DNA from 2 places in the Streptomyces sp. NPDC046349 genome. Region 2 is predicted to be linked to the other one. Evidence: riboswitches for the same ligand, from Rfam matches in the RefSeq annotation. Region 2 holds a riboswitch; the other holds the start of a gene.
The links. A riboswitch is a leader RNA that binds a small molecule or an ion and turns the genes downstream of it on or off. The one in region 2 is predicted to bind guanidine.
Positions count from the first base shown of each region.

Region 1: it holds a riboswitch for guanidine, as region 2 does, so the genes downstream of both, ACZ6JS_RS04220 (DMT family transporter) here and ACZ6JS_RS34705 (Ohr family peroxiredoxin) in region 2, are expected to answer to the same signal.

Region 1 covers NZ_JBVJFK010000002.1:114,452-118,782, reverse strand. Annotated here, with positions in the region: gene ACZ6JS_RS04225 (transglycosylase domain-containing protein) at 1-1,653, shown strand, start outside; gene ACZ6JS_RS04220 (DMT family transporter) at 1,660-1,980, opposite strand; guanidine-III (ykkC-III) riboswitch at 2,012-2,081, opposite strand; gene ACZ6JS_RS04215 (GroES family chaperonin) at 2,139-2,480, opposite strand; gene ACZ6JS_RS04210 (DUF3618 domain-containing protein) at 2,524-2,844, opposite strand; gene bcp (thioredoxin-dependent thiol peroxidase) at 2,955-3,422, shown strand.
Region 2 covers NZ_JBVJFK010000022.1:7,931-12,261, reverse strand. Annotated here, with positions in the region: gene ACZ6JS_RS34725 (aldehyde dehydrogenase family protein) at 1-16, opposite strand, end outside; gene ACZ6JS_RS34720 (WhiB family transcriptional regulator) at 466-744, opposite strand; gene ACZ6JS_RS34715 (DUF4328 domain-containing protein) at 1,170-1,856, shown strand; gene ACZ6JS_RS34710 (hypothetical protein) at 2,110-2,565, opposite strand; gene ACZ6JS_RS34705 (Ohr family peroxiredoxin) at 2,552-3,019, opposite strand; guanidine-III (ykkC-III) riboswitch at 3,095-3,157, opposite strand; gene ACZ6JS_RS34700 (TetR/AcrR family transcriptional regulator) at 3,527-4,141, opposite strand; gene ACZ6JS_RS34695 (DUF3995 domain-containing protein) at 4,220-4,331, shown strand, end outside.

The DNA.
Region 1 (4,331 bases), on a different contig from region 2:
CGCGCCCGTGCCCTCGCCCGCTGGAACTACGTCCTCGACGGCATGGTCAAGAAGGACTGGCTGCCCGCCGCCCGGCGCGTCGCCACGCAGTTCCCCGAGCCCGGCAAGGTCCGGGCCGCCGCAGGCCTGTCCGGCCAGCGCGGCTACCTCGTGGAAGCGATCAAGGAATTCATCCTCGACCGCGAGATCCTCGACGACAAGACCCTCGCCGAGGGCGGCTACCGCATCCGGACCACCATCGACCGGCGCCGCCAGGCCGACTTCGCCGAAGCCGTCGACGGCCAGATGCTGAGCAGGCTCGACCCCGAGGCGCGCAGGGCGGACCGGGTGGTCCGGGCCGGCGGGGTCTCCATCGACCCGGCCACCGGCAAGGTCGTCGCCATGTACGGCGGCGTCGACTACACCAGGCAGTACGTGAACAACGCGACCCGCCACGACTACCAGGTCGCCTCCACCTTCAAGCCGTTCGTCTTCGCGGCCGCCGTCGAGAACGACTCCCGCACCCAGGACGGCCGCAGGATCACCCCCCACACGGTCTACAACGGCGACAACAAACGTCCCGTCGTCGGCGGCCGGATCCGTTTCGCCCCGGAGAACGAGGGCCAGGTCTCCTACGGCAACATCACCGTCAACACCGCCACCGACCTCTCCGTGAACGCCGTGTACGCGCAGATGGCCGTCGACGTCGGCACCGCCAAGGTCAAGAAGACCGCCGTCGATCTCGGCATCCCCGAGGACACCCCGAACTTCGTGGTCGGGCCGGCCATGGCGCTCGGCACCCTCCAGGCCAGCGTCCTCGACATGACCCAGGCGTACGCGACCCTCGCCGACCACGGCCGCCGCACCCCCTACACCTTCCTGGAGGAGATCGCGAAGGGCGACGACACGATCCCCCTGCCCGAGCGCACCCCCGTCCAGGCCATCAGTCGCGAAGCCGCCGACACCACCACGTCCATGCTGGTCAGCGTCGTGGACAACGGCACCGGTACGGCGGCCCTCGCCGCCGGACACCCGGCCGCGGGCAAGACCGGTACCGGGGAGCTGGACCGCTCCGCCTGGTTCGCGGCCTACACCCCGACCCTGGTCACCGTGGTCGCGATGATGGGCCAGGACCCGGACACCGGAACCCTGGAGTCGCTGTACGGGGCCCTCGGCGAGCCCCGCATCGGCGGTGGCGGCTACCCCGCCCGGATCTGGGCCTCGTACACGAAGACCGCGCTGGAGGGCACCGACCCCGTCGACTTCGAACTCGAACTGCAGCCGGGCGCCGCACAGCCCCCGGCGCCGCCCTCCTGGCAGTCGGAACCTCCGCCGGAGACCCCCGGCGACGACACCCCCTCTCCTCCCCGGCGGCCCACACCGCCGTCCGGCGGCCAGGACAACGGCGGACAGGGCGACAGTGGCCGCACGCAGGGCGGCCGGGACAACGGAGGCCAGGACGGCGGCGGCCGCAACGGCGGACAGACGCAAGGAGGCCAGGACACCGCGGGTCGCACCCAGGGCGGCCAGGACGACGGCGGCACCAGCCAGGGCGACGAGGGCGGCACCACGCCCGGCGCCCAGGGCGGGACGGGCACGGGCACGGGCGGGGGCGGCTGGGACGGCGGCGGAATGGTCGGCGGCCGCCGCCCGCCGTCCGCCTTCCTGGAATGAGCGGGATCAGTGACCGGAGGTCGCCTTCAGCCCCACCACGGCGACCAGCAGCAGACAGATGAAGAAGATCCGGGCGGCGGTGACGGGCTCACCCAGCACCGCCATACCGAGCACGGCCGCGCCGGCGGCGCCGATGCCCACCCACACCCCGTACGCCGTGCCGATGGGCAGGGTCTTCGCGGCGTAGGACAGCAGCACCATGCTGGCCACGATCCCGGCGCCCGTGAACACACTGGGCCACAGCCGGGTGAAGCCCTCGGTGAACTTCATGCCGATCGACCAGCCGACTTCGAGCAGACCGGCGAGGAGAAGGAGAACCCAGGCCATGACGGCACCTCCGAGACATCGAGCGATACGGGGTGCGTCGTCTTGTCGTACCCGGTACGGCGCGTCTCGTCGGGTTCTCCCCCACCGTAGCAAAGGGCAGCGAAAAGGGCCGGTGACCTCGGCCACCAGCCCTTCTGCCGTGCGTGTCGACCAGAGGCTCAGAGGTACAGCCCGGTGGAGTCGTCCGACCCCTCCAGCCGCTCCGCGGCCACGGCGTGCAGGTCCCGCTCGCGCATCAGCACGTACGTCGCCCCGCGCACCTCGACCTCGGCGCGGTCCTCGGGGTCGTACAGCACCCGGTCCCCGGGTTCGACGGTCCGTACGTTCTGCCCGACCGCGACGACCTCGGCCCAGGCCAGCCGCTTGCCCACGGCGGCAGTCGCCGGGATCAGGATGCCGCCGCCGGAGCGCCGCTCGCCCTCGGGCAGGTCGGACTTCACGAGCACGCGGTCGTGCAGCATGCGAATGGGCAGCTTGTCGTGGGTGGTGTTCTCGCTCACGCCCCGAACCTACCTTTCCGCGCCCGTCCCGTACCGCCCAGGGTCATCCGCGCCTGCGGCGCGCCGTGACGACGAGCAGGCCGACGACGCCGACCGCGAGCAGAGCGATGGGCACGACGCGCTCCAGACGCGGGGCCCCGTCCTCGTGGCTCAGACCGTCCCGCACGTCCGTCACGAGGCGGTTCACGGAGGCGTAGGCCCGCCCCGCGGTCTGGTCGACGCTCGAGGCGACCCGGGCCCGCGCGTCCCCGATGATCGTCTTCGGGTGCATGCGCACGCCGATCTCGTCGAGCGTCTCGGCGAGCTGCTCGCGGCGGCGGACGATGTCCGCCTCGATCTGTGCGGGGGTCCTGGCTTCCGACACCGCGCTGCCTCCGTCGTCGTGGTCGTGATCGTGTGGGGGCGTAGTCCGCCGTGAACAGTCTGTCAGCTTAGTCTCGTGACGTACCGATCCCCTCCCGAGGAGACTGTCAGATGAGCGAGCGACTCCAGCCGGGCGACACCGCCCCCGCCTTCACCCTGCCCGACGCGGACGGCAACGAGGTCTCGCTCGCCGACCACAAGGGCCGCAAGGTCATCGTGTACTTCTACCCGGCCGCCCTGACGCCGGGCTGCACGAAGCAGGCCTGCGACTTCACGGACAACCTGGACGTCCTGGCGACGGCCGGCTACGACGTGATCGGCGTCTCCCCGGACAAGCCGGAGAAGCTGGCGAAGTTCCGCGAGAAGGAGCACCTGAAGGTCACCCTGGTCGGCGACCCGGAGAAGGAGACGCTGACGGCGTACGGGGCGTTCGGCGAGAAGAAGCTGTACGGCAAGACGGTCACGGGCGTCATCCGCTCCACGGTGGTCGTGGACCAGGAGGGCAAGGTCGAGCACGCCTTCTACAACGTGAAGGCGACGGGCCACGTAGCCAAGATCATCAAGGATCTGGGCATCTGACGCCCCCGTCCCCCCGGAGCGGGCCGCCCCCGACAAGGGGCGGCCCGCTCCGCTTACGCGGCGGGGAACGAGGGGGCGACGATGGTCGCTCCGCACGAGCGGGAGCCACTGGCCGCGGCCATAGCCGAGTCGATGAGCTGTGCAGACCTGGCGAGACGGCTCGGGCTCGAAGTCAGCGGGGACAGCGGCGAAAGTTTCGGGCCGCAGCGGAGCTCCACGGCTTGGACGCCGAACATTTCACACACCGGAGCGCCGGGCACCTCTGCTCGGACGAGGCCATCGCCTCGGCTGCGGCCTGGTCGACGACCGTCCGCGAAGTGGCCCTCGCACTCGGCCGCCCGGCCGTCGACCGGGACGCTGTCGCACATCGTCAGCCGCATCGCTGCGGCAGGCACAGTCGCCAGCCACTTCACGGTGCGAGACGGCAGCGCGTCGAACTGCCGTTCACCGGGCAGGAGCTCGCCCAGGCTGCCGCCACATCCGGAAGCCTCCGCGGGGCGGCGCGAGTTCTGGGCATGCCGGACGACGGACGGTCGTCGGACACTTCACGCGACGCCCATGGGGCAGGCCGCCGGCCGCGGCCGTGAAGCCGGTCGCCCCGGACACGCTCGCACTGCATCCCGAGGGCTCCACCCGGACCGGGCGCCCCCGTCTCCCGCGCTCTGACAAGAAGTGGGGGGCCCGCACTCCTGCGCCTGGTGCGGGAACCCCGGCGAGCGGCAGGGGCGGCCGATCGCGCTCCAGATCGGCCATGTCAACGGCGACCGGCTCGACAATCGCCGCGAGAGCCCCCGGTACCTCTGCCCCAACTGCCACACCCTGACGGACACGTGGTGCCGGAAGCGCCCTCCCAGGGCTGACTCGCCGCCCCGCCGCCCGTAGACTGAAGCGACCCAGGCGGACAAGATG
Region 2 (4,331 bases):
TCTGCTGCTCGGACACGACGCGCTGTACCTCCGATTCCCGCCACCGCGGCCTACCCGCGGTGGTGCTGCTCGGGCGCGCCTGCCCCAGTCCTCGGAAGCCATGTCCCATCCGTCACTGCAAGTGACGGGAGTCACTCCCCGCCACCTGCCGAACATTTGGGACATAACGCGATTAATACGACACGCCCTGGAGGCTGGCCGGCCGCGGGGTGGCCGGTCAGGGTGTGACGACGGGAAACGCGTTGTCCGGTTCGGTGGCGCAGGAGGAGGAGCCGGCGCAGGAGCCGACGGGCGGCGGCGATGCCGCGCGGAGGCGTTCGAGGTGGGCGGCCGAAGCTGGGCCACTGCGGGGGGGGCAGGGTTCCCACAGGCCTCGCGCCACCGCCTCGTCGTGTGCCACCGCCTCGTCGGGTCCCACCGCCTCGTCGGGTGCTGCCGCCTCGTCGGGTGCTGCCGCCGAGACCCTCAGCCGCCGTTCGCCAGCAGGAGGTGGCGCTCGTCCGCGGTGAGACCGCCGCGCACACCGTGCGGGACCCGATCGGCAAGGGCCCGGCGCCTGCACGGGAGCCGAACGGGGCAGCGGTGGCACACCGCCTTGGCGGCCTCCTCGCGGGCACGGGCGGTCTCGGCCTGCTCATTCGCACCCCGTTCGAAGACGTCCCGGGCCCCGGAGCGGCACGGTCCGTCGAGCGGCGCATCGTGGCGGGGATCGAGGAGTACGTCCGTACGGGAGATGTCGGTCACGCCCGGCTTCCTTCCGGCAGGAGCGGTCCGTCGTGACCGCCTGGTCCCGCGCGTATCACCGGAAACTCAGCATCCATGCGTCGCGGGGCAGGCAGGCCTGGTGCAGGTGCCGGTGCCGGTGCCGATGCGAGGCCGGTGCCGATGCCGGTCCCCGGCCCTCACCGAGCGCCACCGTCCAGGCGGAAGCGGCCCACCGTCCACGGAGGCGCGCGGAGCGGTGGGGCGACGGGGCGTCAGTCCCCCTCGTCGTACCAGTCGCCGAAGTCCAGAGCGCGCTCGAGGACGTCCCCCATCGGGTCGTCGACCTGCCCGCCCTCCCGACCTGCGGATTCTCCGTGGGGTGTCGGGGCGCCTTGGCGTAGTCTCCCTCTGCGCGCTCAGCTTCTGGTGCCGTCGTTCCGTGCCCGTGGGGGGTCCACACCATCATGTCCGTCTCCGATCCCGGCGTTCTGCGCCCCCGACCGCCCATGGCCCACCCGGCCCCCGGTCCCGGACGTGCGCTGCTCGGGGTGCTGCACGCCGTGCTGACGGCAGCCGCCGCAGGCGATGCCCTCTCCCTGTACGCCGGCTTCCGGGCGCACTCCGCGGTGGAAGGGGACGGGGAGTCCGCCTTCCTCTCCGAGGACCGGTGGCAGGCCGTCGACACGCTGTTCTTCAGGGTGGACCAGCTCCAGATGATGGCCTTGCTCGCCTGCGCGGCCGTGTTCATCACCTGGTTCCACCGCATCCGGCAGAGGGCCGGTGTGCTCGCGCCCACCGCGTTCCGGCGGGGCCCGGGCTGGGCGATCGGTGGCTGGTTCGTTCCGGTGGCCTGCTTCTGGCTGCCCTACCGGATCGCCTCCGAGGCCTGGACGGTAGGCCTGCGGGGCGCCAAGGGCCCCTTCTGGCCGTTGAACCTCTGGTGGGCGTCGTTCGCGGGCTCGCTCCTGCTGGGCCGGTACGCGAGCGTGCGCCACCGGCGGGCCGACGAACTCGGGTCCTTCCTCGACGCGGTGACCCTGGGCATGGTGGCCGACGGCCTGAGCATCGTCGCGGCCGGGGCGGCCGTTTTCTTCGCCGCCCGCCTGACACGCATGCTGGAGCCGGAAAGGGACCCGGCCGCCGGCCGGTGAGCCGCGCGCCTGCCCATACCGCTGCCGCCCGGCCCGCCCCACTCCGATGAGCCTTCCGTCGTGACGGGGTGACGGGGGCGGGCAGCTTGAGGTGGGCGGCTCGGTCTCCGAAGGGCCTGCCCGTTCGTGGCGCACGGACGGCTGCGCGTCGCGTCCGTTCAGGGTGTTCGGGCAAGAAGCCGAGGCCGAGACCGGGTTCGGGGCCCGGGGGACTGCGGAGCTCCGGAGCTGCGGAGCTCCGGAGCCGCCACGGTCAGAGCCGCCAGTAGGCACCCGCACGGGAGTCGACGTGCACCACGTGCCGACCGACGCGCACCACGTGGTGGTCCGGGCCGGACCAGGAGCCGGTGCCGCCCTCCGCCCCGGGCAATGGGGTCCAGATCTCCAGGAAGGTGCTCCCGTCCGGGTTGGCCCCCCGCTCGACGAGGTCCGCACCGTGCCACCGGAAGGTGCCGGTGTCGTCGCCGGGCTCACCGGTGAGGTGGTGGAAGCGCACCTGGGAGCCGTCGAAGGAGGTCGTACCGGCGAATCCCCGGCTGTCGGCGTAGTAGGGCCCGGCCTGGAGCCACACCACTTCGTCGTCCCGGTCCTCGACGAGCGGCCCGCCGTTGCGGCTGACGCCGCGGCGCCGCCAGGCTCCGTGTTCCGGTACCGGGACGCCGTCCCCGGGCTCCCTGCCCGGCTCCCGCTCCCCGTCAGGCGCGGTCATCGGCGGCGGCGGTCGGGCCGTCGTGGTCGTCCACGGCCAGCAGAGTCAGCGGTACGTTGCCGCGTACCGCCTGCGAGTACGGGCAGACCTCGTCCGCCCGGTGCAGCAGGGGGCGGAGGTCGGCCGCCCGCCATCCAGGCAGGCTGACGGTGAGGCACACCGCGAGGCCGTATCCCGCGGGCGTGTCCGTCGTACCGAGCTCGACTTCGCACGCCACCCGCGCGGCGGAGGCGTCCGCCCCGAACTCGGCGGCGACCTCGGCGAGCGCGGAGGTGAAGCACGCTGCGAAGCCGGCCGCGAACAGCTGCTCGGGGTTGGTGGTGCCGGGCACCTTCTTGCGCGGCGGGGCGAGGCGGACGTCCAGGCGCCCGTCGTCCGTGCGGACGGATCCGGTGCGGCCCCCGGCGGCGTGCGCGGTCGTCCGGTACAGGCTGCGGGTGAGTGGCACGGTCATGGCGTTCGGCCCATCTTGCTCGACGAGGACACTGCCCGGGTGCGGACAGCGGGCGGCGCCGCTCGTGCGGCACCTCGCGCGTCGTCGTGCGTAACCGGGTACGGCGCATCTCGTCCGGGGCCTGGGGTCGGCCGCCGGACAATCTAGCACCGGGCGCGCGGCCGGGGTCCCACCCGATGTGGACGTCGCACCCCGCACCCCGCGCCCGCGCCCGCTCCCTCCCCCTTCCCCGGCGCGGTCCGGGGACGCGGACCGGTATCGGCTGCCGGTACGCCCCCGGCGGCATGCCCTCCCACCGGCTGAACGCGCGGACCAGGGCCGTGGCACCGCTCAGGCCGACGAGCGGCGCGATCCGGTCCAGGGGCAGGGCGGTGCGGACTACCCGGCCCCGGTCCGCACCCGTGCCGCGGCGGCAAAGGCCGGCCGCTCCGGTTGAGCCAGGCGCGGCCCCGGCCCGGATCCGCGGCGCCGCGCCCGCCGCTTGGCAGGCGCGATGCGCCGCGCAGATCAGCCGCTCCCCCCGCGACCGATGACCCCACCCGGCACAGGCGGCGTCCCCAGCATGGAGACGAGGTGGACCAGTGCCGCCTCGGCGGCCGGCGTGCCGGGCGTCACCTCTGGTGCAATGTCCGGTGCGGTGCGGCGCAGGTCGAGCCAGCCCAGGTAGGCGGCGTACGCGGCCAGGGCGCGGTGGCGGGCGTCGCCGGGAGCGAGCCCGAGGTCCGCGAAGACGACCTCCAGGTATCCGATCCGGGTGCGGGTCACCCGGTCGACCACCTCCGCCACGGCCGGATGGGCGTCGCGGGCGGCTACCAGCGCGGGCTCGAGGCCGGCGATCCCCTCGTCGCCGAGGGCTTCCAGCAGCAGGGTCCGGGCACGCGTCCAGGGGTCCTCGTGGGCGCCGACGGCGGCGATGACCTCGGTGGTGGCACGCCGCTCCCAGGTCTCCAGAGCGGCGACGAGCAGGGCGTCGCGGTTCTCGAAGTGCCAGTAGAAGCTGCCGCGCGAGACGCCGAGTTCGCGGGCGAGGACATCGACGGCCACGGCGGCGGCGCCACCGCGGGCGAACGCCCTCAGCGCCGCCATGGTCCAGTCCTCTTTGCTCACTCGCCCCTTCGCCATGTTCCGTACAGTAGTGTATGGAAAATCCATACACCACTGTCTGGATCTGCTGGCGGGCATCACGGGGAAGGGGCACCGATGGACACGACGACGGGAACTGCTGCGGGGGCGGACATGGACAGCGGCTCGGCGGCGGCGGTGCGCTCCGTCCGGGCGGCGGCGGCCGTGGCGGCCGGCGGCCTGGCCGCAG